Regions from separate parts of the Streptomyces sp. DT224 genome, predicted to be linked through region 1. Evidence: riboswitches for the same ligand, from Rfam matches in the RefSeq annotation. Region 1 holds a riboswitch; the other holds the start of a gene.
What was found. Region 1 has a riboswitch for cyclic di-AMP ahead of ACLQ2N_RS33760 (M23 family metallopeptidase). Riboswitches for the same ligand answer to the same signal wherever they lie in the genome.
Positions count from the first base shown of each region.

Region 2: linked by a shared signal. The riboswitch ahead of ACLQ2N_RS33180 (M23 family metallopeptidase) and the one ahead of ACLQ2N_RS33760 (M23 family metallopeptidase) in region 1 are both predicted to bind cyclic di-AMP.

Region 1 covers NZ_JBNCLI010000018.1:20,554-35,434, forward strand. Annotated here, with positions in the region: gene ACLQ2N_RS33750 (PrsW family glutamic-type intramembrane protease) at 1-1,162, shown strand, start outside; gene ACLQ2N_RS33755 (aldo/keto reductase) at 1,184-2,128, opposite strand; gene ACLQ2N_RS33760 (M23 family metallopeptidase) at 2,295-3,464, opposite strand; cyclic di-AMP (ydaO/yuaA leader) riboswitch at 3,476-3,629, opposite strand; gene ACLQ2N_RS33765 (PP2C family protein-serine/threonine phosphatase) at 3,841-5,004, opposite strand; tRNA gene ACLQ2N_RS33770 (tRNA-Met) at 5,192-5,265, opposite strand; gene ACLQ2N_RS33775 (SHOCT domain-containing protein) at 5,435-5,839, shown strand; tRNA gene ACLQ2N_RS33780 (tRNA-Lys) at 5,957-6,030, opposite strand; gene ACLQ2N_RS33785 (FG-GAP-like repeat-containing protein) at 6,129-8,258, opposite strand; gene ACLQ2N_RS33790 (FG-GAP-like repeat-containing protein) at 8,306-11,404, opposite strand; gene ACLQ2N_RS33795 (DEAD/DEAH box helicase) at 11,647-13,707, opposite strand; gene ACLQ2N_RS33800 (hypothetical protein) at 13,949-14,524, opposite strand; gene ACLQ2N_RS33805 (metallopeptidase family protein) at 14,661-14,881, opposite strand, start outside.
Region 2 covers NZ_JBNCLI010000017.1:3,409-18,289, forward strand. Annotated here, with positions in the region: gene hpnH (adenosyl-hopene transferase HpnH) at 1-389, shown strand, start outside; gene dxs (1-deoxy-D-xylulose-5-phosphate synthase) at 472-2,400, shown strand; gene ACLQ2N_RS33155 (aspartate aminotransferase family protein) at 2,397-3,794, shown strand; gene ACLQ2N_RS33160 (helix-turn-helix domain-containing protein) at 3,857-4,465, shown strand; gene ACLQ2N_RS33165 (DUF6126 family protein) at 4,509-4,685, shown strand; gene ACLQ2N_RS33170 (tyrosine-protein phosphatase) at 4,697-5,509, opposite strand; gene ACLQ2N_RS33175 (alpha-galactosidase) at 5,704-7,794, shown strand; cyclic di-AMP (ydaO/yuaA leader) riboswitch at 8,090-8,245, shown strand; gene ACLQ2N_RS33180 (M23 family metallopeptidase) at 8,249-9,145, shown strand; gene ACLQ2N_RS33185 (SGNH/GDSL hydrolase family protein) at 9,329-10,183, shown strand; gene ACLQ2N_RS33190 (STM4011 family radical SAM protein) at 10,200-11,093, opposite strand; gene ACLQ2N_RS33195 (STM4012 family radical SAM protein) at 11,101-12,456, opposite strand; gene ACLQ2N_RS33200 (STM4013/SEN3800 family hydrolase) at 12,453-13,265, opposite strand; gene ACLQ2N_RS33205 (STM4014 family protein) at 13,309-14,457, opposite strand; gene ACLQ2N_RS33210 (STM4015 family protein) at 14,438-14,881, opposite strand, start outside.

The sequences.
Region 1 (14,881 bases):
CTCGTTCGCGGTCCGGTGGATAGCCGACAGTGATCCGGGGAACGCGGACACCCTCGGCGCCACGGTCATCGCACCGGTGGTCGAGGAGAGTGCCAAGGCGGCGGCCGTCCTGCTGCTCTTCCTCTTCCGCAGGCGGGAGTTCACCGGGATCGTGGACGGCGTCGTCGCCGCCGGCTTCACGGCGACGGGGTTCGCCTTCACCGAGAACATCCTCTACCTGGGCAACGCCTTCGGTGAGGACCAGCAGACGGACTCCGGCTTCGCGGCGGTGACCGTGGTGACGTTCCTGGTCCGGGCCGTCATGACCCCCTTCGCCCACCCGCTCTTCACCGTCCTGACCGGCATCGGTCTCGGGATCGCCGCGAGCACCGCACCCGGCCGCCGGGTGCGGCTCATCGCCGTCCCGCTGCTCGGCCTGGTCCTCGCCATGGGCATGCACGCCCTGTGGAACGGCTCGGCGACCTTCGGCCGGTACGGCTTCTACATCGTGTACGGGGCGTTCATGGTCCCGGTCTTCGGCCTGGTGACCTGGCAGGTGGTCCGGGCCCGCCGCAAGGAGCTGCGCTCCCTGGCCGTCGAGCTCCCCGCGTACGCCGAAGCCGGCTGGCTCACGCCCGACGAGCCCCGCGCCCTCGCCTCCATGCGGGCCCGTGCCCTCGCCAGGAACGCGGCGCGCCGGCGGTACGCGGCGAGCGTCTCCGGCCATCCGTACCACCCGGCGTACGCGACGGTCCGCGCCAAGGAGGCGAAGGAGCGCGGCAGGGCGGCGGCGCGTGCGGTCGCCGAGTACGAGGCGTTCGCGACGTCCCTCGCCTCCCTGCGGCGGCAGGCCGGCCGGGGCAGGGCGGACCCGGACTTCGCCGCGCGCGAGCTGGAGCTGCTGCACCACCTGTGGCAGCGCCGTGAGATCGCCGGCCCAGCCCTCGCGTACGCGGCCCGGGCCACCCACCGCCGGCCGCCCGGCTACACGGCCGCCTGGCCGCCCGGCCGGCCGTACGCGGGCACCACGCCGTACGCGTACGGCGGCCCGCCCCCGTACAACGGCGCCCCGAACTCGTACATCGGCCCGTCCCCGTACCCGGCACAGCCCTACGACCAGCAGCCCCGCACCGCACCGCCCTGCACCGGAGGTCACCGGCCCGATCCGTACACAGGCCGGTGACCTCCGCGCAGGCGAACGAGCCTAGGCCGAGGCCGCCGTCAGCGTCGACAGTTCCTCGTCCGTCAGCTGGAGACCGGCGACCGCCAGCAGCGCGGGCAGTTGGTCGACCGTCCGGGCGGAGGCGATCGGCGCGGCGACCGTCGGGCGGGAGGCGAGCCAGGCCAGGGCCACCGTCGCGATCTCGGCGTCCCGGTCCCGCGCCACCGTGTCGAGCGCGGCGAGCACCCGCCGGCCGCGCTCCGACTCCAGGTGGCCGGCCGCCCTCCCGGCGCGGGCGCTGTCCACGGTCGTCCCCGGGCGGTACTTGCCGGTGAGGAAGCCGGCGGCCAGCGCGTAATACGGGACGGCCGCGAGCCCGGCGTCGGCGGCGGTGTCCTGGAGATCGCCCTCGTAGGTGTCCCGCGAGACGAGGTTGTAGTGCGGCTGGAGCGCCACATAGCGGGCCAGTCCCTCGCGTTCGGAGAATTCGAGGGAGGCACGCAGCCGGGCCGGGCTGATGTTGGAGGCGGCGATCTCGCGGACCTTGCCCTCCTTCACCAGCTCGTCGAGGGCGGTGATGATCTCCTCGACCGGGACGGTCTCGTCGTCGAAGTGCGTGTAGTACAGATCGATGTGGTCCGTGCCGAGCCGGCGCAGCGACTCCTCGGCGGCCGACTTGATCGTGGGCGCCGAAAGGCCCTTGTAGCCGGGGAGGGCGCCGACTTTGGTGGCCACCACGACGTCGGACCGGTTGCCGCGCGACGCGAGCCACTTGCCGATGACCGTCTCCGACTCTCCGCCCTCGTTGCCGGGAACCCAGTGCGAGTAGGCGTCGGCCGTGTCCACGAAGTTGCCGCCGGCCGCCGTGTACGCGTCGAGGACGGCGAAGGACCGCTCCTCGTCCGCGGTCCAGCCGAAGACGTTTCCACCGAGGCAGAGCGGGAAGACCTGGAGGCCGGACGGGCCGAGATTGCGCAGTGAAGTCATAAGGGGGAGAACGGTTTGCGCACACCCCGCTATTCCGTGCCGCATACATCCGTCAGGCCGCGGCCACGCGAACCGGCAGCCCTGACGTCGGGGGGTGTGCGTCAGGGCTGCCGGGGTTCGGACGGCCGCCTACCGGGAAGGGCCGGGTCTTCGGGGGAAACGGACCTCAGACGGTCAGACCGCGGGCGCGCAGCCAGGCCATCGGGTCGATGCCGGTGCCGTCCGGGGTGTGGACCTCCAGGTGGAGGTGCGGGCCGGTCACATTTCCGGTCGCGCCTACGCGGCCGATCGTGTCGCCGGTGGTGACCTTCTGGCCGACCGTGACGCCGATCGAGGACTGGTGGCAGAACCACAGCTCGGTACCGTCCTCCAGCTCCAGCACCGTGCGGTAGCCGTAGGCGCCGGACCAGCCGGCCGACTTGACGGTGCCGGTGTGAATGGCCTTGATCGGGGTACCGGTCGGGGCCGCGAAGTCGAGGCCCGTGTGGTAGCCGGAGGACCACATCGAACCGGCCTCGCCGAACGTCGAGGTGATCGTGTACGAGGAGGTGGGAATGGCGTAGCCGGCGGCGAGCTTGGCCAGGCGCAGGGCCTCGGCCTTCTTCTTCGCCTCCTCCGCCTCCCTCTTCTTCTCCGCGGCGGCCTTGGCCTCGGCCTCGTCCTGCTGCTTCTTCGCCTCGGCGGCCGCCTTCTCGGCAGCGGCCTTCTCCTCGGCCGCCTTCGCCTCGGCGTCGGCGGCGCCCTGCTGCTGTTCGGCCTGCTGGAGGATGCGGGCGCGCAGCGCCTCGCCGGCGTCCGTGGTGCCCTGCTCGGCCTCGGCGGTGGTGATGCCGGCGGTGGTCAGCGGTGCGGCGGCGGTGGCGGTCGCGGGGGTTTCCGCCTCGCTCTCGCCGGAGAACAACGCACCCACGCCGGGAAGGGACTTGGCGTCGGGGAGATTGTCCGCGATGGAATCGGGAAGAGAGATGGAGACCGGCGGTTTGCTCTGTGCGGTGGCCATGCCGCCCGCGCCGACGGCCGCGATGACACCGACGCCGAGGACGGTGGAGCTACGGGCCAGACCATTGCGCTGCTTGGCGACGCGGTGCTTGCCGCGGACGGGACGGACGGACTCCTCGGTGGGGTTCCATTCCTCCCAGGTCCGCTCGGAGTCGGCGTCGTCGGCGCGGAAGCCGCTGCCGAAACCGGCACCGGTGCCGAAGCCGTCGCCCCGATCGGCCGCGTAGTCGCTTCCCTGTTCCGGAATGTACGCGGCGCCGGGGACGGACGCGGAGTCGGCACCGTATTCGGGCACGAACCGGGAAGGTGATTCGGGGGCAGGCTTGTTGGACGCCACGCGGGCGCACTCCTTTCCTTCCTTCTCGCCTACCGGGTTAGCTGACGGGTTCGGAGCAGGAAGGTCTCCTACGGGTCCCTCCGCCTCTTGTGAAGACGAAGATGCCCGATTCACCCCATGTAGGTGGTTCCCCGGTTCCCTTGCGGAATTCGGCGCACGCGCGCGGCGCCGTCCCTGACGACGGCTGGGACAACCGCGCTGCGTTATCGAACGTTAATAGACAGACGGGTCCGATTCCAAGCTGTTCCCACTGATCGTTCACGCCCATGGCCTGGACTTTACGGGACACAACCGGGTGGAACCGGGCGAGTTGATCGCCACCCGGCCACTACGCGTTTTCTGACGTTGCGTCAAATGTTATGCGGAGCGACGCTCCTCAGTCACCCAGCGTGGCACCCCGCTTGACGATCTTCACCGTCCTGCGGCGGTCCGGCTGCCCCTTCGCCGGCCGGGCCACCGCGAGCAGCGCCATGTCGTCGGTCGACTCGCCCCCCGTATGCAGTCGTACGTCGTCGGTCAGCGCGGACAACAGCTCCTCGGGACCGGGGAAGAGGCGCCCGCGCAGCCGCTCCGCCGGGTCGTAGAAGACACCGTCGGCGTTCCGCGCCTCCGACAGGCCGTCCGTGTAGAACAGCAGCGTCCCGCCGGGCGGCAGCTCCCAGCCCTCCGCGCGGTCCGGCCGCACCCCCAGGCCCAGGCCCAGCGGAAGCGCGGGCTCCGAGGGAGTCAGCGCCTCCACCGCCCCGTCCCCGTGCAGCAGCAGCGGGTCGGGGTGGCCCCGGTTCACGATCCGCGCCACCTGGCCGCCCGGCGGGATCTCCGCCAGGACAGCGGTGACGAACTCCTCGAACTCGTCGAACCCGCCACCCCGGGTCGACTCGCGTGCCAGCGCGCGCTCCAGCCGCTGCGCCACGCCCTCCAGCGACTTCTCCTGCTCCGCCGCCTCCCGGAACGCCCCGATCACCACCGCCACCGCGCCGACCGCCTCCAGCCCCTTCCCGCGCACGTCGCCCAGCACCAGCCGTACGCCGTACGGAGTGTCAGCGGCCGCGAAGAGGTCTCCCCCGACGAACTCGTCCGCCTGTGCCGCCTCGTACCGCGCGGCCACCTGGAGTCCGCCGATCCGCTCGGGCGGCGCGGGCAGCACGGCCCGCATGGCCGTCTCGGCGATGATCCGGGCGGACGCCAACTGGTCGCTGCCGCGCCGCACGACCCGGTTGATCACGCACGCCTGCACGGCGACCGTGAGCACGGTGACCATCTCGATGAACGAGACCACCTCGACCAGATCACCGGTGCAGAGCCGGATTCCGGCGACGGCGAGCACCGAGGCGATCCCGATCCGGATCGTGGTGCCCATACCGAAGAAGGGCGCGGCGGTCAGCGGGGCGGCCGCGAACATCGGGACGGCCGTGTAGGAGGGCGGCGTGAAGAGGTCGAACACCACCCCGATGACGATCATCGCCACCGGCAGCACCCGGACGAACCGGCGGCTCACCGCGCCGTCGGGCCCGCGCCACCGTCGTTCCCACTTCCCCACCTGCGGTCTCCTGCCCGGTGCAGCCACGGCCGCGGACGGTACCGCGCACCGCCTCCAGCCTCGCGCCCGCGCGGTCGCCGGGCGAATCCTCGGCCGCCGATGGGGCGAAGCGGGTGCGCTCGTTCGGAACCCCGCCGAAACGCATCAGGCCCGGCACGCTGCCTGCGTGCCGGGCCTGATCCTTCAGTAGCGGGGACAGGATTTGAACCTGCGACCTCTGGGTTATGAGCCCAGCGAGCTACCGAGCTGCTCCACCCCGCGTCGGTGAACCCAACTCTACGTCATGTTCGGGGCCCCCATGACCACGGCCCGCACGCCCCGGCCCCCTCGCCTCCCCGCCCCGCGCCCCACATCGACGAGCAATGGGGTGAATGTGGTGATATGACTGTTTTCAGATTCAGCCAGTCCGACGCGGACCCGGGAGTGGACGATGGACGACTATCCCCTGCTCAACCTGTTCTGGACGATGCTCTGGTTCTTCCTCTGGATCATGTGGCTCTTCCTGCTCTTCCGGGTCATCATGGACATCTTTCGCAGCCACGACCTGAGCGGCTGGGGCAAGGCCGGCTGGCTGATCCTCGCGCTGGTACTGCCCTATGTGGGCGTGCTGATCTACGTGATCGCCCGCGGCAAGTCCATGGGCAAGCGCGACGTCCAGGAGGCGAGGGAGCGTGACGCCGCCTTCAAGGCGTACATCAGGGACGCGGCGGGTACGGAGGACGGCAGCCACAAGGGCAGCCACGTGGAGGACCTGTCGAGGCTCGCCGACCTCAAGGACAAGGGTGCGATCACCGAGGAGGAGTACCAGCGGGCTAAGACGAAGCTCCTGGTCTGACACACCCTCGGGCGTCGGCCCCTGCCGGCTCCGGCCCGGACGACGGCACACAGCACCGCCCGCCCTCGGACACGACAGAGCCCCGGGCCGCGCACGCGCGGACCCGGGGCAACGAGGTAGGCCGTGTGGGACTCGAACCCACAACCAACGGATTAAAAGTCCGCTGCTCTGACCAATTGAGCTAACGGCCCTCGGCACATCACCCCCGAGCATAGCCCGCCCCGGCCGCGCAACCGATCGGGTATCGGCTGCGCGGCCCCGTCATCGGGACCGGGGCGGGCTCAGAGCCTCAGAAGATGCCCTTGTACGTCTGCCAGCCGGTGGCGATCTGCGTACGGGATCCGAACGAGCCCTTGCCGTTGCCGTTGTTCCGGAACAGCTTGCCCGCCGAGTCGCGGACGACGATGTCGTTCCGGCCGTCGCCGTTCAGGTCGCCGATGCCGACCATGGTGTTGTACGAGCGGCCCCAGTCGGTGAACACCTTCACGCGCGCGGCGAAGCGGCCGTTGCCCAGGCCGTTGTAGCGCCAGAGTCCGCCGTTGCGGTCGTGGCCCAGCAGATCCGGGATGCCGTCGCCGGTGATGTCGCCGACGCCGGTGATCTGGGCGTACGTCCGCCAGTCGGTGTTGATCCGGGTCTTCGGGAGGAACTTCCCGGCGGCCGTGCCCGCGTAGAAGTAGAGGTCCCCGGTGGACTTCTGACGGGCCACGAGGTCGGCCCGCCCGTCGCCGTTCAGGTCGCCGGGCGACGTCAGCACGTCGTACTGCTGCCAGCCGCCGCCGATCACGGTGTGCTTGCCGGCCGGCCGGTAGCCGGAGGTGCCGCAGCTGCCGTCGTACCGGCGCAGTTCCCCGCCGGGCATCCGGACCAGCAGCTCGGAGCAGCGGTCGCCGCCGGTGTCCGCGAAGGGCACGGCGACGGTGCCGGCCGGCCAGCCGGTCCCGGACTTCTTGCCGCTGAAGACACCGGAGGTCTGGCCGAACTGAAGGGTCAGGTCCCCGTAGGCGTTGAGCGTGACGAGGTCGCCGCTGCTGTACTGGCCCTGGTCGTGGAAGCCCGGCCGGCCGCCGGTCACGGACAGGCTCCCGCTGGTGGAGTACGTCCCCGAGCCGTCCTCGGCCGTCGCCTTCAGCGTCCAGGTGTGCTTGCCGTTGCCCGCGTAGTCGCCCGCGGCCGTACGGCCGTCCCAGGCGACGTCGGCCTCGGTGCCGGAGTCGCCCTTGAGGGTGCGCACCGTACGGCCCGTCCAGTCCTTGACGGTGTACGTCCAGGAGACGGGCTTGTTGAACTGCCAGGTGCTGTTCCAGCTCTCCAGCCCGTCGACGCCCTTGACGTCCATGTAGGCGCCGCCCAGGTCGGACGCGATCTTCGCGAGAGGCTGCGCGGGCACCCCGCTGGGCACGATGTGCAGGGTCTGCGCGGCGTCGAGATACACGATGTCGCCGCCGAACTTGTCCACCGCCCAGGTCAGCCGCCGCTGGTCGGCGGTCTTCCCGGCGGGGAGGTCCGCGACCGCGCGCGGGGCGGCCGCCTTGCCCGTGTGGAAGTCGGTGAGCAGCAGCTTGCCCGCCGTCCGGTCGTGCCGGACGAGGTAGCCGTCGCCGACGAGGGCGGGCCCGGACGGCACGGTGAACGACTTCTTCGCCGTACGGTCGTACACGCCGGCCGCAGCGCTCGTCCCGCAGTTCCAGTAGACGAAGCGGCCGACCGCGCGCACCTCCTTGATCACGCAGGGAGCGCCGGTGGCCGCCGTCTCCACGGCCTTCTTCGTCCCCAGGTCGGTCGCGGCGAGCGCCCCGGTGGCGGTGGTCGCCGCCCAGAGCGTGGTGCCCCAGACGGATGCCGCGCCCGGGGTGCGGACGATCGGATCGGCGGTCGAGGTGTAGCTCGGGTACATGCCCGCCCGCTGCTTGACGGGGGACCCGCCGTTGACGACGTAGGCCCGCCCGGTCAGGTCCACGATGTCGGCAGTGGCCACGGGGTACTTGACGTCACCCCCGTGGTACGAGTTTCCGGGAGCCCAGAACTTCACCGACTCGGTACCGGCGTCGTCGCCGTCGACGAACACCGTGCCGACGTCACCGTGACCGGACGCGACCAGCTCGACGCAGCCGCCGTTGTCGCAGGGCACCGTCCCCAGGTGCGCGCCGTTGGCGTACGTCCCGGCGAAGACACGGCTCTCGCGCGCCCCCACGGTCATGCCATCGGCGGACACCCGGCGGTCGTACACCATCCGGTCGCCGGAGGGGCTCCGCTCCGCCGTCACCAGCCGTCCACCCGCGAAGTCGAGGCCGTACACCCCGGTCGTCGCCACAGTGGCCGGGGCGGGGTCGGCGGCGCTCGCCGGTACGGCGGCCGTGGTGAGCACGGTCGCCCCGGCCACGGCGCCCACGAGCGCGGCGCGCCCGCGTATGAACACGGTCAAGAGAAGTTCCTTTCCGGAATACCCGGATGTCGAGTGAGTCATCAGAAGAGACGGGTGTACATCTGCCAGCTGCCGCCGACCTTGGTACGCGCCGCCAGCGCGCCCTTGCCGTCGCCGCGGTAGCTCCACAGCACCCCGGACGTGTCGCGGGCCAGCAGGTCCGCGACGCCGTCGCCGTTCAGGTCGCCGGAGCCGACCATCGTGTCGTACATGGTCCAGCCGTACCCGATCTTGGTGCGGGTGCCGAGTGTGCCCTTGCCGGTGGCCGGATAGCGCCACACGTTGCCCGAGCGGTCGCGGGCCACCAGGTCGCCCTTGCCGTCACCGTCCATGTCGCCCATGCCGGCCAGGAGGTACTGCTGCCAGCCGTAGCCGATCTTCACCCGGGGCTCGAACAGGCCGTTGCCCTTGCTCTTGTAGAAGTACAGGTCGCCCGTGGGCGTCCGGCCGAGCAGGTCGGCTCGCCCGTCGCCCGACATGTCGCCGGGCGAGGTCAGGGCGTCGAACATGTTCCAGCCGGTGCCGATCTTCTTGTACGGCGTGCCGGGTTTGAGCGCGGCCCCACAGGCGGGCGTGTACGCGCGCAGCTCGCCCTCCTGCGTACGGACCAGCACGTCGTTGCACCGGTCGCCGCTGATGTCCTCGAACGGCACGGCGGCGGTCACGGTGTTGCCGCCCGTCCAGCCGGTGGCCGACACCTTGTCCTCGACCCGCCCGGTCCCGGTGCCGGTCCCGGCCCGCCAGTCGGCCTGGCCGGCCGGGGTGAACGCGAGCAGGTCCCCGAACCCGTCCTTCTTGACGAAGTCCCGCGCCACCGCCGCCCCGCCGGTCAGCTTGAGGGTGCCGGACGTGGTGAGGGCGGCGCCGTTCCCGTCAGCGGGGACGGCGGTGAGGGTCCAGGTGTAGGAGCCGTTGGGGGCGTACGCGCCGGAGGCGGTCTTCGCGTCCCAGGCGGCCGTGATCAGGCCGCGCGCCTCGCCGCCCGACAGGGTGCGCACGATGGCACCCGTGGCCTGATTCGTCAGCGTCAGCTGCCAGGAAGCGGCAGGCTTCGACAACCACCAGCGCGCCGTCCAGGACGGGACCCCGCCCCGCAGCGCCGCCGATGCCGGTACGTCGGAGTCGATACGGGCCAGCGGCGAGGCAGGGACCCCCAGATCGGCGACCGTGATGTCTCCGTCGGCCTGCCGCTGATACGCGATACGTCCGGTTCCGGTGTCGATGGCGTACTTCTGTTCCCGCTCACCGTCGCCGGCCATCACGTACGTGTGCACCGGTACGGGCGTCTTTCCCCGCACGTCAGTGATCTTCACGTCGTCTCCGTTGCGCCATGCGACGTAGCCGTCGCCGAGCACGGACACCGGGTCGAGATAAGTCAGATTGGTCTTCTTCTCGAGATCGAACACGCCGCCTCTGGCGGTGCTTCCGGCGCAGTCCCAACTGAGCCAGTGCGACGTCACCTTGATGGACTCGGCCCTGCACCCGGTGCCGAGATCCACCGTCTGCCGCACTGCCCCGGTCCGGGCGTCGCGACTGACCACCGTGCCCGCCACCGGGCCCGCGCCCCACACCTGGTCTCCGTACAGATCGACGTCCTCACCGCTGAACGGCATGCTCGCCAGCAGCTTCCCCGTGTCCAGGTCCACGGTGACGGCGCCCGCGTCGTCACCGTCGGTACGGCCGGCGCCCCCCAGCGCGTAGCGGCCCGACACGTCCTTGACCTGGAACCGGGAAAGACCGGGGACCGACAGCGGAACGGCCTCGGTACCTCCCGGCCCCACGAGCCACGGCATCTGTGGGCGATCACCGCCGGGCGCCGGCATGATCACGGTCCGTCCGTCACCTGTGGCGAACAGGGTCGGGCACCCGTCTCTGTCCCCGCAGTCCGCCAGATCGAAGCCACGGTCACCGGCCGGCCCCGTGCCACCGGCGGCAAGCGGGCCCGACACGGACACCGTTCGCGAGCGGAAGCCTCTGCTCTGGTCGGGCAGGAACTCCAGCGATTCGAGCCTCCCCTGACTGAAGCTCATCTCCAGCGGTCGCGAGGTCGCCGGTGTGACGTCGGCCAGCTTGCCCGTGGTCGGCCCGCCGTCACCAGGACGGACCAACTGCACGCCCAGCCCGTCAGGGCGGGAGCCGGCCACCACGAGCAGCCCGCCGTCCGGGGTGGGCATGGCGTCCGCCCGCCCGTAGGCGAAGAGCACCTCCTCGGGGCCGCCGTCCAGGGGAACGGTCACGAGTCGGTACGGAGTCGAGCCTCCCTGCCCGGAGGCGCGCGCGACCACCAAGTGCTGCCCGGTGACGCCGAGAAGCCGGTCGCCTTCCGCGTACGGAAGGTCCTTCACCTGGCTCGCGGGCAGAGGCCCCGTCTGCGACGTGCCCTTCGCGTAGAACGTGACCTTGCCGTCCTTGGTCCACTCCACCACGTGGTCGCGCGACACCACCGTGGACGCTGTCGCCGCGGAGACGCCGGAACCCACCGGGCGGGCCTCACCGGTCGTCAGCGAGATCCACAACGGCCGGAGGCGGTCTCCCTGGCCGTACCGCACCAGAACACCATCGGCCCCACCGGTGACCGCCTTGAGAGGGCGCTCGGCGCCGTCCGGCCATCCGACGACCTCTGTGTCCTGGACAGCACGGTTCACGAGACGCAGCAGATGCCACTCCGGCGCCGCCGTGGGGCTCGTGCGGCTGTAGGTCACGACGGTCGTTCCGTAGGTACCCACGTAGTGGTGCCCGGCGGGCAGTTCGACGTAGGAATTGGTCCCTGCGGCCACGTCGTACAACCGGATCTCGCCGGCTTCGGCCATCCCCCCGCTCTGGTACGCGGCCACGACGTCGGATCCGGCCCCGTAGGTACCGTCGGCATCGGGCCCCTCGAGGTCGTTGTAGATGATGTGGTTCTCACCGCTGTACGAACTCCAGAACTGACCGCGCCCCTCCTCGTACCGGAGGTACCCCGTCGGCCCGGCCGACAGAGGGATGACGGTCCTCGGCTGTGCGGCGACGTCTGCGGGAAAAACCACCTCGTCCCCGGTCGCCGCACGAGCGGGTCCTGCGTCCAGTGGCACGAAGCCCGCACCGATGACAAGGGCCGCGACAACGGCCGCCGCACTGCGCATGCCCATCTGACGTCTCAAGCTGAGTCCCTCCCGGACACCCTCGAAGAGGCATGGGGAGGACGCGGCAGCATGTGCCGCGGTCTGCGTGAAGTGAAAGCCCCCCGGCCCCGACCCCCCATGCGAGTCACGTGACATTAACAGCAGCCGCGCATGCACAGATAGCTGGATTCGAACCCGTTCAAGGAACAGGGCCACACAACGAAAGCGGGCCCGTCCGCGAAGGACGGGCCCGCTTCATCAGGTCGGAGACCTACGGACGATCAGCCGTTGCGCTTCCAGCGCGGCTTGTCGTCACGGCGGCCGAAGGAACCGGTGCTCGTGCCGGTCGAACGGTGGTCGTCGCGGCGGCCGGTCGGACGCTCGCCGCCGGAGCGGAAGCCACCCGACGGGCGGTCGTCACGACGGTCACGGTTGAACGGACGGTCGCCACCGCCGGAGCGGAAGCCGCCCGAGGGACGGTCGTCACGCCGGTCTCGGTTGAACGACGGGCGCTCGTCCCGGCGCTCGAAGGAGCGGCCGCCGCGGTCGTCCCGGCGGTCGCCGCCGGAGCGGAAGCCACCGGACGGGCGGTCGTCACGACGGTCACGGTTGAACGGACGGTCGCCACCGCCGGAGCGGAAGCCGCCCGACGGGCGGTCGTCACGCCGGTCGCGGTTGAACGACGGGCGCTCGTCCCGGCGGTCGTTGCCCCGGTAGCCACCCGACGGGCGGTCGTCACGGCGGAACGGACGGTCGCCGCCCCGGTCGTCGCGGCGGTCGTTGCCCCGGTAGCCACCGCGGTTGTCGCGGCGCTCGTAGTTGCCCCGGTCGTCGCGGCGGTCCTCGCGGGCGGCCGGCTGCTCCGGCACGGAGGCGGCGGCAGCCGCGAGGGCGGCCTCGGCCTCGGCGGTGACCTCGGCCACGGCGGCCTCGGGGTCGTCGCCGCGCTCACGGGCGGCACGCGCCACCAGGCGGTCGGCCTCCTCGCGGAGCTCGACGGCGCGGCGCTGGGCGCGCTCCAGCTGCTTGGTCAGCTCGGCGGCCTCGCGTTCGGCCTGCTTCGCGGCGTTGTTCGCGGAGTCGGCCTGGACCTCGGTGAGCGAACGGGCGCCGGTGATCTCGGCGACCTCCGGCTCGAAGACGCCCGCGCCCTGCACGATGTGGCGCGAGGCGTCGACGCCCGCGTCCTCCATCAGGCGGAAGATCTGGCGGCGCTGGTGCGGCAGGGCCAGCGAGACGACCACACCGGACTTGCCGGCACGGGCGGTACGGCCCGAGCGGTGCAGGTAGTCCTTGTGGTCACCGGCCGGGTCCACGTTCAGGACCAGGTCGATGCCGTCGACGTGGATACCGCGCGCGGCGACGTCGGTCGCGACGAGCGCGTTGACGTAACCCTTCTTGAAGTCCTCCAGGACCCGGGTGCGCGCGCCCTGCGTCATGCCGCCGTGCAGCGCGTCCGCCTTGACGCCCGCGTCGACGAGCTGCTCGGCGATGCGGTCGGCGCCCAGCTGGGTGCGGACGAAGATGATCGTGCGGCCCTTACGGGCGGCGATCGCGGAGGTGACCGGCGCCTTGTCCTTCGGCTTCACGACGAGGACGTGGTGCGACATGGTCGAGACGTTGCCCTGGGCGGAGTCGACCTCGTGGGTGACCGGGTTGCTCAGGTAGCGCTTGACCAGCGTGCCGATCTCGTTCTCCATGGTGGCGGAGAAGAGCATGCGCTGGCCGCCCCCGGGGATCTGGTCCAGCAGCTCGGTGACCTCGGGCAGGAAGCCCAGGTCGGACATCTGGTCGGCCTCGTCGAGGACGGCGACCTGGACATTCTCCAGCGAGCAGGCGCCGCGGTTGATGATGTCGCGCAGCCGGCCCGGGGTGGCGACGAGGATGTCGACACCGCGCTCCAGGGCGTAGATCTGGTTGCCCATCGACGTACCGCCGCAGACGACCTTCATCTTCAGGCCGAGCACGTCGCCGTACGGCTGGAGCGCGTCCGCGACCTGCATCGCGAGCTCACGCGTCGGGGTGAGGATGATCGCGCGGGGCTTCTTCTTCTCGGTGTGGCCGTCCGCCAGGGCGGACAGGGTCGGCAGACCGAAGGAGAGGGTCTTGCCGGAGCCGGTGCGGCCGCGGCCGAGGATGTCCTTGCCGGCCAGGGCGTCCGGAATGGTCGCCGCCTGGATCGGGAAGGGCGTGGTCACACCGTTCTGCGCGAGCTTGCGGACGATGCCCTCGGGCAGGCCCAGGTCGGCGAAGGTGACGGTCGGCTCAGCGGCCTCGGAGGACTCGGCGACGACGGCCTCGGCGACAGCGGTGAGCTCGTCGTTCTCGACGTTCTCGGGCATGACGGTGTGGTCAGAACTGGAAATTGACATGCGAAATGCGAAACCTTCCGGAGTCTCGGCACGCGCCCATAACTCCGTGATTTCGCAATGTCGACCGCCTCAATGCGGTCCAGCCACGGCAAGGGAGAGTACGCGCCACACGGCGCTCTTCTGTGTCGGCGCCGGGCAATAGGATCAAGCGATCTACCACCATACGCACTCTCACCCCCGTTGCGCAAACCGCCTCCCCTGATCCACCCCCTCAGACCGGCCCCACCTGCGGTGATGCCTCCGGCGTCCGCAGCGCCGCCACCCCGCCCGGCCACCCCATGGCATCGGTACGGAACTGAGCGGCCGGAGACGCCGAGGGCGCCGGAGGCGCGGGCTCCGAGGGCTCCGGCTCGGGCTCCGGCGGCTCCGGCGGCGCGGGCGTGTCCGCCGGATCCTCCGGACCGGGTACGGGGCCGGCCGGCGCCGAGGGCTCCGGCGGCGCGGACGCGGCCGGACCCGCCGGCAGGGAGGGGCGGGCGACCCGGTCCCCGCCCGCGTCGGGCGCGCCCCCGGGCCCGTCGGCGGCCGGGGCGCTCACCGAGGGCGACGCGGAAGCGCTCGCCCCGGCGCCCCGGCGCTCCGACTGCGCACCGGCGCCCCCGAACCGGGAGCGGCCGGTCCCCGTCACCGTGGAGCCGTTCGGCTCGACGGCGGCGTCCTTCGGCTCGGCGGACCGCGAGGGCGCCGGTTCCGCCCCGTCGGAGCCGACGCTCATGCAGCCGGTGGACGTGGCGAGCGTGACAGCGGTGACCGCTGCCCAGCGGACAGGAACGGAGAACGGGCGCACGAGGGCACCTCCGGGGACACGAGGAAGGGCGGGGCCTGACACGAACGAGCCGGGTGCGCTGTGCCCAACTCCCGCGACCCCGCCCGGGACACGCCCGGCGGGCCGGCTCCTTCCCGGCGGTCGCCCCGCGCCCGGCTCACCCGTAACCGAGCGCGTGCAGCCTCTCGTCATCGATGCCGAAGTGATGGGCGATCTCGTGGACGACGGTGATCTCCGTCTCGGCCACCACGTCCTCGCGCGTCTCGCACATCCGCAGCGTCGGGCCCCGGTAGATCGTGATCCGGTCCGGCAGCACGCCCGCGTACCACTCCCCGCGCTCGGTCAGCGGCGTGCCCTCGTACAGCCCGAGCAGTTCCG
Region 2 (14,881 bases), on a different contig from region 1:
AGCACTTCCTGGGCGTCGAGCAGACCCGCGAGCTGTTCAAGAAGTCCTTCGCCGGCGGCAACCGGAGCCGGTGGCGGCTCAACCACTCGCCGCTCTTCCTGGACTTCCTGGAGGGCAAGGCCGACTTCCCGTGCACCGCCTGGGCCATCCCCAACTACTCCCTGTTCGGCTGGCAGCGGCCCTGCTACCTGATGAGCGACGGCTACGTGCCGACGTACCGGCAGCTCATCGAGGAGACCGACTGGGACAAGTACGGCCGGGGCAAGGACCCGCGCTGCGCCAACTGCATGGCGCACTGCGGCTACGAACCCACCGCAGTCCTCGCCACCATGGGCTCCCTGAAGGAGTCCCTGCGCGCCATGCGCGAGACCGTCAGCGGCAACGGCTGAGCCGCGACACCCGGCCGGGCTCCCGCGCGGAGCCCGGCCATCACCGTGAGCAGGAACAGGACCACAGAGAGGGGGCCCGGGCATGACGCTGCTGCAGAGCATCCGGGGGCCGCACGATCTGAAGGCACTGAACGCGTCACAACTCGGCGGACTCGCCGAGGAGATCCGCACCTTCCTGGTGCAGGCCGTGGCCAGGACCGGGGGCCATCTGGGCCCCAACCTCGGGGTGGTGGAGCTGACCATCGCCCTGCACCGGGTCTTCGACTCGCCCGTCGACCGCATCCTGTGGGACACCGGCCACCAGAGCTACGTGCACAAACTGCTCACCGGACGCCAGGACTTCTCCAAGCTGCGCGGCAAGGGCGGGCTCTCCGGCTACCCGTCCCGCGAGGAGTCCGAGCACGACGTCATCGAGAACTCGCACGCCTCCACCGTCCTCGGCTGGGCCGACGGCCTCGCCAAGGCCGACGAGGTACGCGGGCGCGGCAGCCACGTCGTCGCCGTCATCGGGGACGGGGCCCTCACCGGCGGCATGGCCTGGGAGGCGCTGAACAACATCGCCGCCGCCAAGGACCGCCCGCTGATCGTCGTCGTCAACGACAACGAGCGCTCGTACGCCCCCACGATCGGCGGCCTCGCCCGCCACCTGGCCACCCTGCGCACCACCGACGGCTACGAGCGCTTCCTGTCCTGGGGCAAGGGCCTCCTGGAACGCACCCCCGTCATCGGGCAGCCGCTCTACGGGTCGCTGCACGGGGCCAAGAAGGGCTTCAAGGACTTCGTCGCCCCGCAGGGCATGTTCGAGGACCTGGGGCTGAAGTACATCGGCCCGGTCGACGGGCACGACACCGCCGCCGTCGAGGCCGCCCTGCACCGCGCCAAGGGCTACCGGGGCCCCGTCCTCGTCCACTGCATCACCGAGAAGGGGCGCGGTTACGCCCCCGCCCTGCGCGACGACGCCGACCGCTTCCACACCGTCGGCGCGATGGACCCCCTGACCTGCGCCCCGCTCGTGCCCGCCGCCGGTCCGTCCTGGACCTCCGTGTTCGCGGACGAGATCGCGGCGATCGGGGCGGAGCGCCCGGACGTCGTCGCGCTCACCGCGGCGATGCCGGGCCCGGTCGGGCTGACGCAGTTCGCCGAGGCGTTCCCGGACCGCGTCTGGGACGTGGGCATCGCGGAGCAGCACGCGGCGGTCAGTGCCGCCGGGCTCGCCACGGGCGGGCTGCACCCGGTCGTCGCCGTCTACGCCACCTTCCTCAACCGGGCGTTCGACCAGGTCCTGATGGACGTCGCCCTGCACCGGTGCGGGGTCACCTTCGTCCTGGACCGGGCCGGCGTCACCGGGCCCGACGGGGCCTCGCACAACGGGATGTGGGACCTGTCCGTGCTCCAGGTCGTGCCGGGGCTGCGCATCGCGGCCCCGCGCGACGCGGACCGGCTGCGCGAGGAACTGCGCGAAGCGGTCGCCGTGGACGACGCGCCGACCCTGGTGCGGTTCCCGAAGGAGTCGGTGGGGGACGCGATCGAGGCGGTCGGCCGGATCGGCGGGATGGACGTGCTGCGACGCGACGAGGACGCCGATGTGCTCCTCGTCGCCGTCGGCGTGATGGCCTCCGTCTGCCTGCGCACCGCCGAACTGCTGTCGGGCGCCGGCACCCGCTGCACCGTGGTGGACCCGCGCTGGGTCAAACCGGTCGACGTGACGCTGCCGCCGCTCGCCGCCGGGCACCGGCTCGTCGCGGTGGTCGAGGACAACAGCCGGGCCGGGGGCGTCGGTTCGGCCGTCGGGCAGGCGCTCCGGGACGCGGGGGTCGACGTACCGCTGCGCACCTTCGGCATCCCCGAGCAGTTCCTCGCGCACGGCAAGCGGTCCGAGGTGCTGGCCGACATCGGACTCACACCGGTCGAGATCGCCGGCCGGATCAGCGCCGTCACGGCCGCCCGGAAGGCGGCCGGCGGCACGGGGCACGCCGCCCCGGGCAACAGGCACAAGGAGAGCGGGGCATGAAGGACGACGAGCCCAAGGGCTTCGATCTGGCGCGGCTTCTCGCCGAGCGCGGCGCCGAACGCTACGAGCTGCACACCAGGCACCTCAACCACCAGCTCCCGCGCATGCTGCACACCATCGGCTTCGACAAGGTCTACGAACGGGCCGAGGGCGCGCACTTCTGGGACGCGGACGGCAACGACTACCTGGACATGCTCGCCGGATTCGGTGTCATGGGCCTGGGCCGCCACCACCCCGTCGTACGCAAGGCGCTGCACGACGTCCTCGACGCCTCGCTCGCCGATCTGACCCGGTTCGACTGCCAGCCGCTGCCCGGGCTGCTCGCCGAGAAGCTGCTGAGCCACAGCCCGCACCTGGACCGGGTGTTCTTCGGCAACAGCGGCACCGAGGCCGTCGAGACGGCCCTCAAGTTCGCCCGGTACGCCACCGGCCGGCCCCGGGTCCTGTACTGCGACCACGCCTTCCACGGGCTGACCACCGGCTCCCTCTCGGTCAACGGCGAGGGCGGGTTCCGGGACGGCTTCGCCCCGCTGCTGCCCGACACCGCGATCCCGCTCGGCGACCTCGCCGCGCTGAGCAGGGAGCTGAAGCGGGGCGACGTGGCCGCCCTGGTGGTGGAGCCGATCCAGGGCAAGGGGGTGCTCGCGGCCCCGCCCGGATACCTCCGCGAGGCCCAGGAGCTGCTGCACAAGCACAAGGCCCTCCTCATCGCCGACGAGGTGCAGACCGGGCTCGGCAGGACCGGCGACTTCTACGCGTACCAGCACGAGGAAGGGGTGGAACCGGACCTCGTCTGCGTCGCCAAGGCGCTCTCCGGCGGCTACGTCCCGGTCGGGGCGACGCTCGGCAAGGACTGGATCTTCAAGCGCGTCTACTCCTCGATGGACCGGGTCCTCGTCCACTCCGCAAGCTTCGGCGCCAACGCCCAGGCCATGGCGGCGGGGCTCGCGGTGCTGTCGGTGATGGAGGACGAGGAGACCGTCGCGCACGCGCGCCGCACCGGCGACCTGCTCCGCGAGCGGCTGTCCGCGCTCGTCGGGCGCTACGAGCTGCTGCACGAGGTGCGGGGGCGCGGGCTGATGATCGGCATCGAGTTCGGCCGCCCCACCTCGCTCAAGCTGCGCAGCCGGTGGGCCATGCTCCAGGCGGCCCGCAAGGGCCTCTTCGCGCAGATGGTCGTCGTGCCCCTGCTCCAGAAGCACCGCATCCTGACGCAGGTCTCCGGCGACCATCTGGAAGTGATCAAGCTGATCCCGCCTCTGGTCATCGACGACGCGGACGTCGACCGGTTCGTGGAGGCGTTCACCGCCGTCATGGACGACGCACACAGTGGCGGGGGTCTGATGTGGGACTTCGGACGGACCCTGGTGAAGCAGGCCGTCGCCAACCGCTGAGGCGTTTTTGCCCCTGAGGCAAGAAATTTGCCTCAGGGGAAAGACTTTGGCCCAATGGAGGCATGAACCCTCCGGACGACCTGGCGGCCGGCGAGCTGCCCGGTGTCGCGCCACGCCTGCGCGATCTGCGCCGAGGCCGTGGTCTCACCCTGGAGACCGCGGCCCAGCGGGCCGGGCTCTCGCCCGCCCACCTCTCCCGGCTCGAAACGGGCCGACGCCAGCCCTCGCTGCCGATGCTGCTCCAGCTGGCCAGGATCTACGGTACGACGGTCTCCGAGCTCCTGGGCGAGATGCCCCCGGAACGTGACGCGATCGTCCGCGGCCGCCCATTCGAGGGCCCGGCCGCCGACGGCTGGACGTACCAGCAGGCCGGCGGCTCCGGCCGGGCCATGCAGGCGCTGCGCGTCCGCGTCCCGTACGGCGCCCAGGGCGACCTGGTCCGCGTCCACCCCGGCGAGGAGTGGCTGTACGTCCTGACCGGCCGCCTCCGGGTGACGCTCGGTGAGACGGTGCACGACCTCGCGCCCGGGGACGGCGCGCACTTCGACTCACTCACCCCGCACCGGATCGCGGCCGCCGAACCCGAGGGCTCCGATCTGCTCTTCGTCCACACCCTGCTGCAGAGCCCGGCCGCCGACCTGTGCCTCGGCGGCCCGGTCCACCGCGGCTGAGACGTTTCCGCCGCCGCACCCCCGGCAGTCAGAGAGGCCAGTCATGTCCGATTCAGAGCACTACGACCCGCTCACCCCGGCCCCGCGTCCCGGTGCCGACACCCAGGAGAAGAAGATGCCGCGCGGACTCGTCATCCGCCTCTTCGCCTACCTCGTGGCCGGACACGTCATCGCCGCGTTCCTGTACCTGCTCTTCGCGGTCGGCATGCACAACCAGTAGGCCGAGCCGGCTCAGCTCTCGTCGAGGAGGCGTTCGCGCAGCCGCTCCCGGGTGGCGGGCGCGAGCTTCAGGCCGTCGGCGAGATAGCGGTCGGTGCCGCCCCAGGTCTCGTCGATGGCGGCGAAGGCCGCGGCGAGGTAGTCGGGCTGGGCCCCGAAGAGCGGGTTCAGCAGCTCCAGCACCTCCGGGGACATCCCGGCCGCCGAGGTGTCGCTGCGCCGGATGCGGTAGCGGCGGTGCGCGTCGTTCGACTTGAGGTAGTCCGCCTCGATGGCCTCCCGCCCGACGCCCACCGCCAGCAGCGTCACCGCGATCGACAGCCCGGCCCGGTCCTTGCCGGCCGCGCAGTGCATCAGCGCGGGCACGCTGTCCTCGGCCAGGGCGTGCAGCACCCGGCTGTGCTCGGCGGTGCGCTCCAGGATGATCGAGCGGTACGAGGCGACCATGCGGCGGGTCCCCTTGCCGTCGGCCAGGATCGAGCGCAGGTCCGCCAGGTCGCCGTCGCGCACCATCCGCCAGAACTGCGCCCCGTCCGCCGGGTCGCTGAGCGGGATGCTCACGTTCCGCACGCCCGGCAGCTCGATGTCCAGGCCGTCCAGCTTGTGGTCCGCCGCGTTGCGGAAGTCGAAGACCGTGTGCAGGCCGAGCCCGCCGAGGAACGCCGCGTCCTCGGCCGTGGCGTGCGCCAGGTGGCCGCTGCGGTAGAGACGGCCGTGCCTCACCCGGCGGCCGTCGGTGGTGGGGAGGCCGCCCAGGTCGCGGAAGTTGCGGACGCCGGTGAGCACGGGCTCCGTCGGCGGGGTCTGCGGCAGCTGCTGCGTCACGGTCACTCCTGGAGGCTCTGCCCCGGCGCGTGTCGCCGACGGGTCCACGACCGCGACGATACGACATCGGTTCCTGGGACAATCATCTCGGCCGGCGGCGCGGGATTTCCGGGCAGGCACCGTTGCCCCGCCACTGAGGACGGTCGATGATGTGCGGACCTGTGTGAATCCGTGGGCATGCGGACGGGGGCGCGATGATCGAGACGGGCGACCGGATCTGGCTGCTGACGGGGGCGAGCGGGAGCTACGCCCTCCGTCTCACCGGACGGCACGAACTGCTGCACCTGCACTGGGGCCCGCGCATCTCGCTGGCCGCCGCCCAGGCCCTGGCGTCGGCACCCGCGCCGCCCGTCCGGGGCTTCGAGTCCCCGCTCGACGGCCGCGAGGAGTACCCGGTCGAGGGCGGCCCCCGGTTCGTCCGTCCCGCCCTGTCGGTGCGCACCGACGAGGTGCGCGGGACCGCGTGGGTCTTCGCCGGAGACGCGGTGGACGGCGACGAGCTGCGGCTGTCCTTCGACGACCCGGTGCACCGCCTCGCGATCACGCTGCACTACCGGATGCGGGACGACTCCGACGTCATCGAGCGCTGGACCACGCTGACCCACACGGGACCGGACGGCCCGCCCCTCGAACTGCTCCGCGCCGACGCGGCGGCCTGGGCGCCGCCCGCCCGCGACCGCTGGCGGCTCAGCCGGCTGCACGGCCGCTGGGCGGCGGAGACCCGGCTGGAGCGCACGGAGCTCGCGTACGGGGAGCACCTGCTCTCCAGCCGGCGCGGCCACACCGGCCACCAGGGCCTGCCCTGGGTCGCCCTGGACGCGGACGGTGCCGCCACCGAGGAGACCGGGGAGGTCTACGGCTGCGCGCTCGGCTGGTCCGGGTCCTGGCGCATCGCCGTACAGCGGCTGCCGGACGGGCTCGTACAGATCACCGGCGGCGCCGGCCACGACGACTCCGGGCTGCTGCGGCTCGCGCCGGGGGAGTCGTACACCAGCCCGGTCTTCGCCGGGCTGTGGAGCGAGGGCGGTTTCGGCGGGGCGAGCCGGGCCTGGCACGCGTGGCAGCTCGCCCATGTCGTCCCCGACGCCTTCGAGCCGCGTCCGGTGCTCTACAACTCCTGGGAGGCCACCGGCTTCGACATCGCGGAGGACCAGCAGCGGGCGCTGGCCCGCCGTGCCGCCGCGATGGGCGTCGAGCTGTTCGTCGTCGACGACGCCTGGTTCGGGCAGCGGGTGAGCGACCGGGCCGGACTCGGCGACTGGACGCCGAATCCGGAGCGCTTCCCCGACGGTCTCGGGCCGCTCGCCCGCCATGTCCACGGCCTCGGCATGCGGTTCGGGATCTGGGTCGAGCCGGAAATGGTCAACCCCGACAGCGATCTTTACCGCGCCCACCCCGACTGGGTCCAGCACTTCCCCGGCCGGGAGCGCACCGAATTCCGCAACCAGCTGGTCCTCAACCTGGCCCGCCCCGATGTACGGGCGTATCTGTGGGAGAGCCTGGATGCCCTGCTCTCGGGCACGCCCGTCGACTACGTGAAATGGGACTTCAACCGCTGCTTCTCGGACGCCGGCTGGCCGGGCGCCGACTACCCGCAGCGACTGTGGACCGAGCACGTGGAGGCCCTCTACGAGCTGATCGACCGGCTGCGCGCCGCCCACCCCGGCGTCGCCTTCGAGTCCTGCTCGGGCGGCGGTGGCCGGATCGACCTCGGCATCCTCTCCCGTACCGACCAGGTCTGGACGTCCGACAACACCGACCCGCTGGACCGCCTCGCCATCCAGGACGGCTTCGGGCATCTCCACCCGGCGCGCGTGATGGCGGCCTGGGTCACCGACAGCCCGAACGTCCAGCTGAACGGCCGCCGCTCCTCGCTGCGCTTCCGGTTCGTCAGCGCCATGGCCGGGGTGCTGGGGATCGGCGGGGACCTCACCGAGTGGAGCGCGGCCGAGCTGGACGAGGCGCGCGGGTGGGTGGAGCTGTACAAGGAGATCCGCCCGGTCGTGCAGCTGGGCGAGCTGTACCGGCTGCGCGCGCCGGGCCCGGGGCTCAGCGCCGTGCAGTACGTGCGGGGCGCTGACACCGTCGTGCTGGCGTGGCTCCACGCGCAGCGGTACGGGGAGGAGCCGCCGGCGCTGCGGCTGCGCGGGCTCGACCCGGAGGCGGCGTACACCTGCCTGGACACGGGGGCGGTGCACCACGGTTCGGTGCTGATGCACCACGGGCTGCGGACGGGGCTGCGCGGCGACCTGGACGCGCGGGTGGTGCGGCTGCGCCGCGGATGATGGCCATGGCATGTCCGTATTGATGCGTTATGGACAAATCGCCCCGGTTGCGCGGGAGATGATCACCCGCTCGTGAGCGGGATCATATCCGTGACGGTGTGTGGTGGCGCCCCGGCTGGGTAGCCCCCGCGCCGCGCGGAAAGCCAAGATCCGTAATCCACGGAGTGTGACCGGAATTCCGCACCGCAATTCCGAAGCGGAATCCGGTGCCGAACCCGTGGCTTGTTTCCGTCGTCCCGGCTCGCTTACGTTCCATGTCCATCCGGATGGAACGCCCAATCCTGCCGCCGTCCGGAATTCGCATCCACTCACCGTGTGGCAGGAGCGGGGGAACCAGGTAAGCCGCCGACCGGGACGACCGGACGGCTAGGGGTGAAGTCGCGCCAGGCGCGGCCGGGCATCTCCAGCCCGAACCCGACAGCTCACCTCGCAGGCGCCGGAGAGGAAATTCTTCATGCCCAACTCGGGTAAGCACCGCCGTCCCAAGTCCAGCACCATCGCCCGCGGCGTCGTCGCCGCGAGCGCCGGCGGCGCCGTCATCGCGCTTCCGCTGCTCGGCGCCACCGGTGCCCACGCCGCGGAGCAGACCGCCCCGGCCACCTCGAAGTCGGCCGCCGCGCACACCGCCCCGGCCACGCCCGTGAAGAGCACCGGCACCACCACCTACTCCGTGGTCTCCGGCGACTACCTGTCGAAGATCGCGGCCCAGTACCACCTCAAGGGCGGCTGGCAGAAGCTGTACCAGGACAACCGCGAGGTCGTCGGCGAGAACCCGAGCCTGATCTTCCCGGGCATGAAGCTGACCCTCGGCGCCAAGGCCGCAGCCGCCACGCCGTCCGAGGCCCCCGCCAAGACGGCGGAGAAGACCGAGGCGAAGACCGCGGCGCCCAAGGCGGAGACGAAGACCGAGGCGAAGACCGAAGCCCCGGCCGCCCAGGACAACGCCTCCGGCTACGTCCACCCGGTCCCGGGCAACCACACCACCGCCTACCGCGCCTCCGGTGCCAACTGGTCCAGCGGCAGCCACACCGGGATCGACTTCCCCGTCTCCACCGGCACCAGCGTGAAGGCGATCACCTCCGGCACCGTCGTCACCGCGGGCTGGGGCGGCGCCTACGGGAACCAGGTCGTCATCAAGCACGCCGACGGCCACTACTCCCAGTACGGCCACATGTCCTCGCTCTCCGTCTCGGCGGGCCAGACCGTGACCGCGGGCCAGCAGGTCGGCCTCTCCGGCTCCACCGGCAACGCCACCGGCCCGCACCTGCACTTCGAGGTCCGCACAGGCCCGGAGTACGGCTCGGACATCGACCCGATCGCCTACCTGGCGTCGCACGGGATCTACGTCTGATCCAGGCAGTACCGGCCCGGTGATCCGGGTCACTGATCGGCAAAGAGGGACGGAGTGCCGCGGCACTCCGTCCCTCTGCTTATTCCCTCTTTACCGAAAACTGACCGGGTGGTTTATCTCACCCCCCGTCAACCCCTTATTACGGTCGCGTAGGTCACATTCCGGGGTGCAGGATATGCGTTTGTGGCAAACGATTCGAGCAACATCCAACAGGGCGTCATCGACCGACAGGGCGCCATCGGGTCGTACGCGGCGATTGGCGACAGCTTCACCGAGGGAGTCGGCGACCCCGGCCCCGACGGAACATTCGTCGGCTGGGCCGACCGGCTCGCGGTACTCCTCGCGGACCGGCTTCCCGAGCCCGGCACACCGACGGGCCCCGAGGGCTCGCCCGCTTCCGCGCACGGGAACTTCCGGTACGCCAATCTCGCCGTACGAGGACGCCTCCTCGACCAGATAGTCGAGGAGCAGGTGCCCCGCGCCAAGGAACTCGCCCCCGATCTGGTGAGCTTCTGCGCCGGGGGCAACGACATCATCCGGCCGGGCACCGACCCGGACGACGTGGCCGAACGCTTCGAGCGGGCGGTCGCCGACCTCACGCGGTCGGTCGGCACCGTCATGGTCACCACCGGCTTCGACACCCGTGGCGTCCCCGTGCTGCGCCATCTGCGCGGCAAGATCGCCACCTACACCGCTCACGTCCGGGCCATCGCCGACCGCTACGACTGCCCGGTCCTCGACCTCTGGTCGCTGCGCTCCGTGCAGGACCGGCGCGCCTGGGACGGCGACCGGCTCCACCTGTCGCCCGAGGGGCACACCCGGGTCGCGCTCCGCGCCGCCCAGGTCCTCGGCCTCGACGTGCCGGCCGACCCGGACCAGCCGTGGCCGCCACAGCCCCCGCGCGGCACGCTGGAGATCCGTCGCGACGACATCCACTGGGCGCGCGAGTACCTGGTCCCGTGGATCGGGCGGCGGCTGCGCGGCGAGTCCTCCGGGGACCACGTCGAGCCGAAGCGGCCGGACCTGCTGCCGCTCTGAACAGCCCCCGCTGTCCTCAGTCGCCCCGCGACCGCGTCGCGGCGACCGGGGACAGCGGCAGCGCCGCCGGGATCCGCTCCAGGACCCCGCCCGCGAAGACGTCGTACAGCGGCAGCGTCTCCAGGTGGACGTATCCGATGTGGCAGTCGCAGACGGCGAGCGGGCAGGCCCGCGGCCCCAGCGCCCGCCGATAGCTCCCGTCGTACAGATTGCCCAGCTCCGCCCGGACGAAGTGGCAGCGGCGCACCGTGCCGTCCCCGTCCACCGAGATCACCGACTCACCGGTCCGGCAGGGCAGCCCCGCCGAGCGGTGCGGATGGCGGCTGTACGGGAACAGCGGGTCGATCGCCGTCCACCGCTCCGCCTCCTCGTCCGTGTAGGTGTGCCCCTCCGCCGCGTTGACCCAGAGGTACACCTCGTCCGCGAGCGCCGCGCGCAGCCGCCGCGCCTCACCGAGATGGGCGTCGAACCCCACGACGCCCACGCTGTACCGGACCCCGAGGTCCTCCAGCTCCGCGCACCGGCCGAGGAAACGCTCGTACGGCGTCTGCCCCGGGTGGTACGTGCACCACAGCGCGATCCGCTCGCGGGCCGCCTCCGGCGCCTCGGCCAGCCACCGCGTCCGGCCGCTCAGATTCGTCTGGATCGCGACCCGGCGCACGTGCGGGAGGCCCGCCAGCTCCACGATCGCCCGGCGGTACCAGGAGCGCACCAGGCCCTCGCCCCACGGTGTGAACAGCACCGAGATCCGGTCACCGGTCTGCGCCGCCGCCCACGCGGTGAACCGTTCGAGCGCCGCCCGGTCGGCCCGCAGCTGCTCCGGGGTGTCGCGCCGCTTGGCGAACGGGCAGTACGGGCAGTCGTAGTCGCAGGAGGCGAGCGGGCCCCGGTAGAGAATGGTCAGGTCCACGGGTGACTCACTTCAGCTCGTACGCGGCCATCGCGGCCCGCACGGTGGGGGAGAAGAGCTCCGGGCCCAGCGCGTCGGAGTACGCCAGCCCCTCCGGCGACAGCCGCAGCAGTCCCTCGGCCGGGGCCCCGCCGTCGAGCCAGCCCCGGGCCCCGAACCGGGCCAGCTCCTCCGGGAAGTCCTCGTACGGCGAGGTGCCGAACCGCTCGCGGTACTCGGCCACGGGCATGCCCCGCGCCTGGAGCACCGACTGGAGGAGATGGCGGCGTCGTGCCTCGTCCCCGTCCGTGTACCGCCCGACCTCGGCGCGGGAGAAGTCCCCGGTGGCCGTGTAGGTGTCGATGATGCCCCGGACCTCGCTCGTCCCGACCGCGTAGTCGAAGGAGTAGTGCAGCCGCGAGGTGTAGGAACGGGCGCCGCAGCCCAGGCCGATCATGCCGTCCGTCTGGCAGGCGTAGTCGTCGGGCCCCTCCGCGCGCGGGGCGTCGGCGCGGCGGAACATCCGCATCGACACCTGCTCGTAGCCGTGGGCCAGGAGGTGGTCGCGACCGGCCCGGTACAGGCGCAGGCGCTGCTCGTCCCAGGCCGCGTCGGCCTCGCTCTTCGACAGCCGGCCCAGCGGGGTCAGCGGACGCTTGTAGAGCGGGTAGAGGTACAGCTCCTCCGGCCGCCAGCGCAGCGCGGCGTCCAGCGAGGTCTGCCAGGTGCGCTCGGTCTGGCCGTCGATGCCGTAGATCAGATCGATGTTGAGCACGGGTATCGCGGTGTCCCGGATGAGGCCGAGGGCCTGCTCCACGTCGGCCGCGTGCTGCGGGCGCACCGCCGCGCGCGCCTCGGCCTCCACGAAGCTCTGCACCCCGATGCTGATCCGGGTCGCGCCCCGCTCGGCGAGCACGGCCAGCCGGTCGGCCGTCGCGGTGGACGGGGACGTTTCCACGGAGAGCGGAACGGACCGCAGATCGGCGCCCATCCGCTTCTCCGCGATGTCGCACAGCCGCTCAAGCTCGCCCGCTGTCAGGAACGTGGGCGTGCCCCCGCCGAACGCCGCCGCCGCGAACCGCACCGGCTCACCGTCGCCCAGCGCCTCCCGTACGGTGCTCGCCTGCCGGTCCAGTGCGTCCAGATAACGCGAGGCCAGCTCGCCGGGGGCGCCGATCCGGGTGAAGAGGTTGCAGAAGCCGCAGCGGACCTCGCAGAACGGGATGTGCATATAGAGCGAGAGCGCGTCCTTGCGTTCCCCCGCCCACAGCTCGTGCAGCGCCGGCCGCCCGCCGGGCTGTCCGGCGAGCGGGCGGTACGCCGTCTTGTGCGGGTAGGCGTAGACATAGCTCTCGTACGGTCGGACGGTGTGCGTCAGAGTCATCGGGCGGCCCCCGGTTCCAGGAAGAAGTGGGCGTACGGGACGGTCCAGACGGACTCGTGGCCGAGCCGGTGACCGGTGTAGCCGCCGTCGCCGTAGGCCGTGCCGTGGTCGGAGCAGACGATGGCGAAGGTACGGCGGCGGCTGCTCGCGGCGGCGAAGAGCCGGCCGATGTGGGCGTCCACGTATTCCAGGGCGGCGGCGTGCGTCGCGCGGCTGTCACCGGTGTCCCGGGTCGCCCCGGGCCGGTGGAACCAGTTCGGCTGGTGGAGCGCGGAGACGTTGACGAAGAGGAAGAGCCGCCGGTCCGGCGGAAGGGCGGCGACCACCTCCTCGACGCGGGTCACCTGCGCCTCGAACGAGGTGGGCGAGGCCACACCGAACTCCGGCTCCCAGTGCGCCTCCTGGAACATCCCGGGGAGCACCGAGCCGAGAGGCCCCTGGAGGTTGAAGAAGCCGACACCGCCGACGCACACCGTGCGGTACCCCTCCTTCGCGAGCCCCGACACCAGGTCCGGGGTGTCGAACACGAAGGTGCGCTCCGCCGTGGTCTCGCTGCCGGCGAACCGGGCGGCGAACAGCCGGGGATGCGGACCGGGCGTGGCCGGGGTCGGCAGGAACCCCGCGAACATCGCCTGGTGGGAGGCGTACGTGAAGCTCCCCGGGGCATGCCGCTCCTCCCAGACACCGCCCGGCAGATGGCGGGCCAGGTTGGGGATGCGCCCGGCGGCGGCGAGCTCGGCCGCGACGTCGTACCGCAGGGTGTCCAGGGTGACGAACAGCAGGTCGTGGCTGCCCACGACCTCGCTCATATCGGGGTCCGAGCAGTGCTCGGAGACGTGCTCGGAGCTGTACTCAGGGGGTGGTGCTGACACGGTCGTTCCTTGCTCGTTCCAGTACGGCGGCGATCTGCGCCGCGTAGGTGTCCAGGCCCTCGGCACCGCCGCCGGGCAGGCCGGTGAGGTTCGGCAGCAGGTCCCCGAAGGCGTTGACCTCGGCGACGGCGAAGCGCCGCCAGCCGGCCAGCGGCAGCAGGTCGACGCCGACGCACAGGGTGTCCGGGAAGGCGGCGGCGGCCCGTTCGCAGATCGCCAGGGCATCGCCCCAACTGCCTCCCGCCGCCTCGACGGCCGCCCGCACCCCGGCCAGGTCGCCGCGCGCCCCGCCCAGGTGCAGATTGGTCATCGGTGAAGCGCTGGTGCGCACCACGGCGTGGGTGGCCCGGCCGGCGACCACGACGACGCGCAGGTCGGCGGCCCGGCCGCGCTGGGTGGCCTTGGGCAGCCAGCGCTCGATGTGCAGCCCGTCGGGCGCCAGCGCGTCGATCACCGCCGCGACCTCGCGCTCCGTCGTGCACCGGCGGACCCGCAGCGAGTTGTGGAGCCGGCCGGCCGGGTCCCGCTCGACGGAGGTGGCTGCCCGGACCCGGCCCCCGCCGGCCGTCTCCACGGCCAGCACACCGGAGGCCGAGGAGCCGTGCGCGGGCTTCACGAACACCCGGGGCATGCGGTGGGCGGCCATCAGGTCCCGTACGTCGTCCCAGCCGTGCACGGGGGCCCCGGCCGGTCCCGAGGTCGGCGAGGCGGGAACGGGCACCCCGGCCGCGTCCAGCAGCCCGTGGCACAGTCGCTTGTCGAAGAGCGCCGCGATGTCCGCCGGGGCGTCCAGCAGTTGTGCGCCGGCCTCCCGGGCGGCGCGCGCCACCTCGCGTACGGCGGCCGTGAACCGCTCGTACCAGAGGGCCGAACCCTCCACCCGCGTCGGGTCGTCGGCGTCGCGCAGCAGCCGGTCCACCTCCGCGTCCTCGCCCGGTGACTCGATGCGCACAGTCTCCCCGGGCAGGAAGCGCGCCCCGTCCCGCAGCACGCCGAGCCAGGGGACCGTACGCGCCTCGGGCAGGCCGGCGGCGGCCACCGCGTCCTGGAACAGGGCGACGCGGCGGCTGCCCGGGTTGCCGACGACCGCGAGGCGCGGCGGACCGCCGCTACTCACTGACCGCGACATAGCGGGGCTCGTCGTCCTCGGGATCCCAGTAGTCCGCCTCGGAGAGGTCGACGTGGACGTCGTAGCGCTCGGACAGGTGCCTGAAGCGCTCCATCACCGCGTTGCCGAGGTAGTGGTGGTGCAGGTCCAGGCCGCCGAGATGGGTGAGCGGCTGGCCTTCGAGCAGGGCCAGGCCCCCCGTGTCGCTGAGGGTGCCCATCGAGAGCGCCAGGAAGTCCAGTTGCGCGACGACCGGGGCGGAGGCGACCGCGACGGCGATCTCGTCCTGGATCTCGCTGTTCTGGAGTCCGAGATGACGCAGCCGGGGAAGGCCGCCCCCGGACAGCAGCGGGGCCAGGTCCGCCACCGTGGCGTCGCCGGAATACCACTGGGAGCCGAGCCACAGCTCCAGCCGCTCCAGCGCGGGCAGTTCACAGGCGCCGAC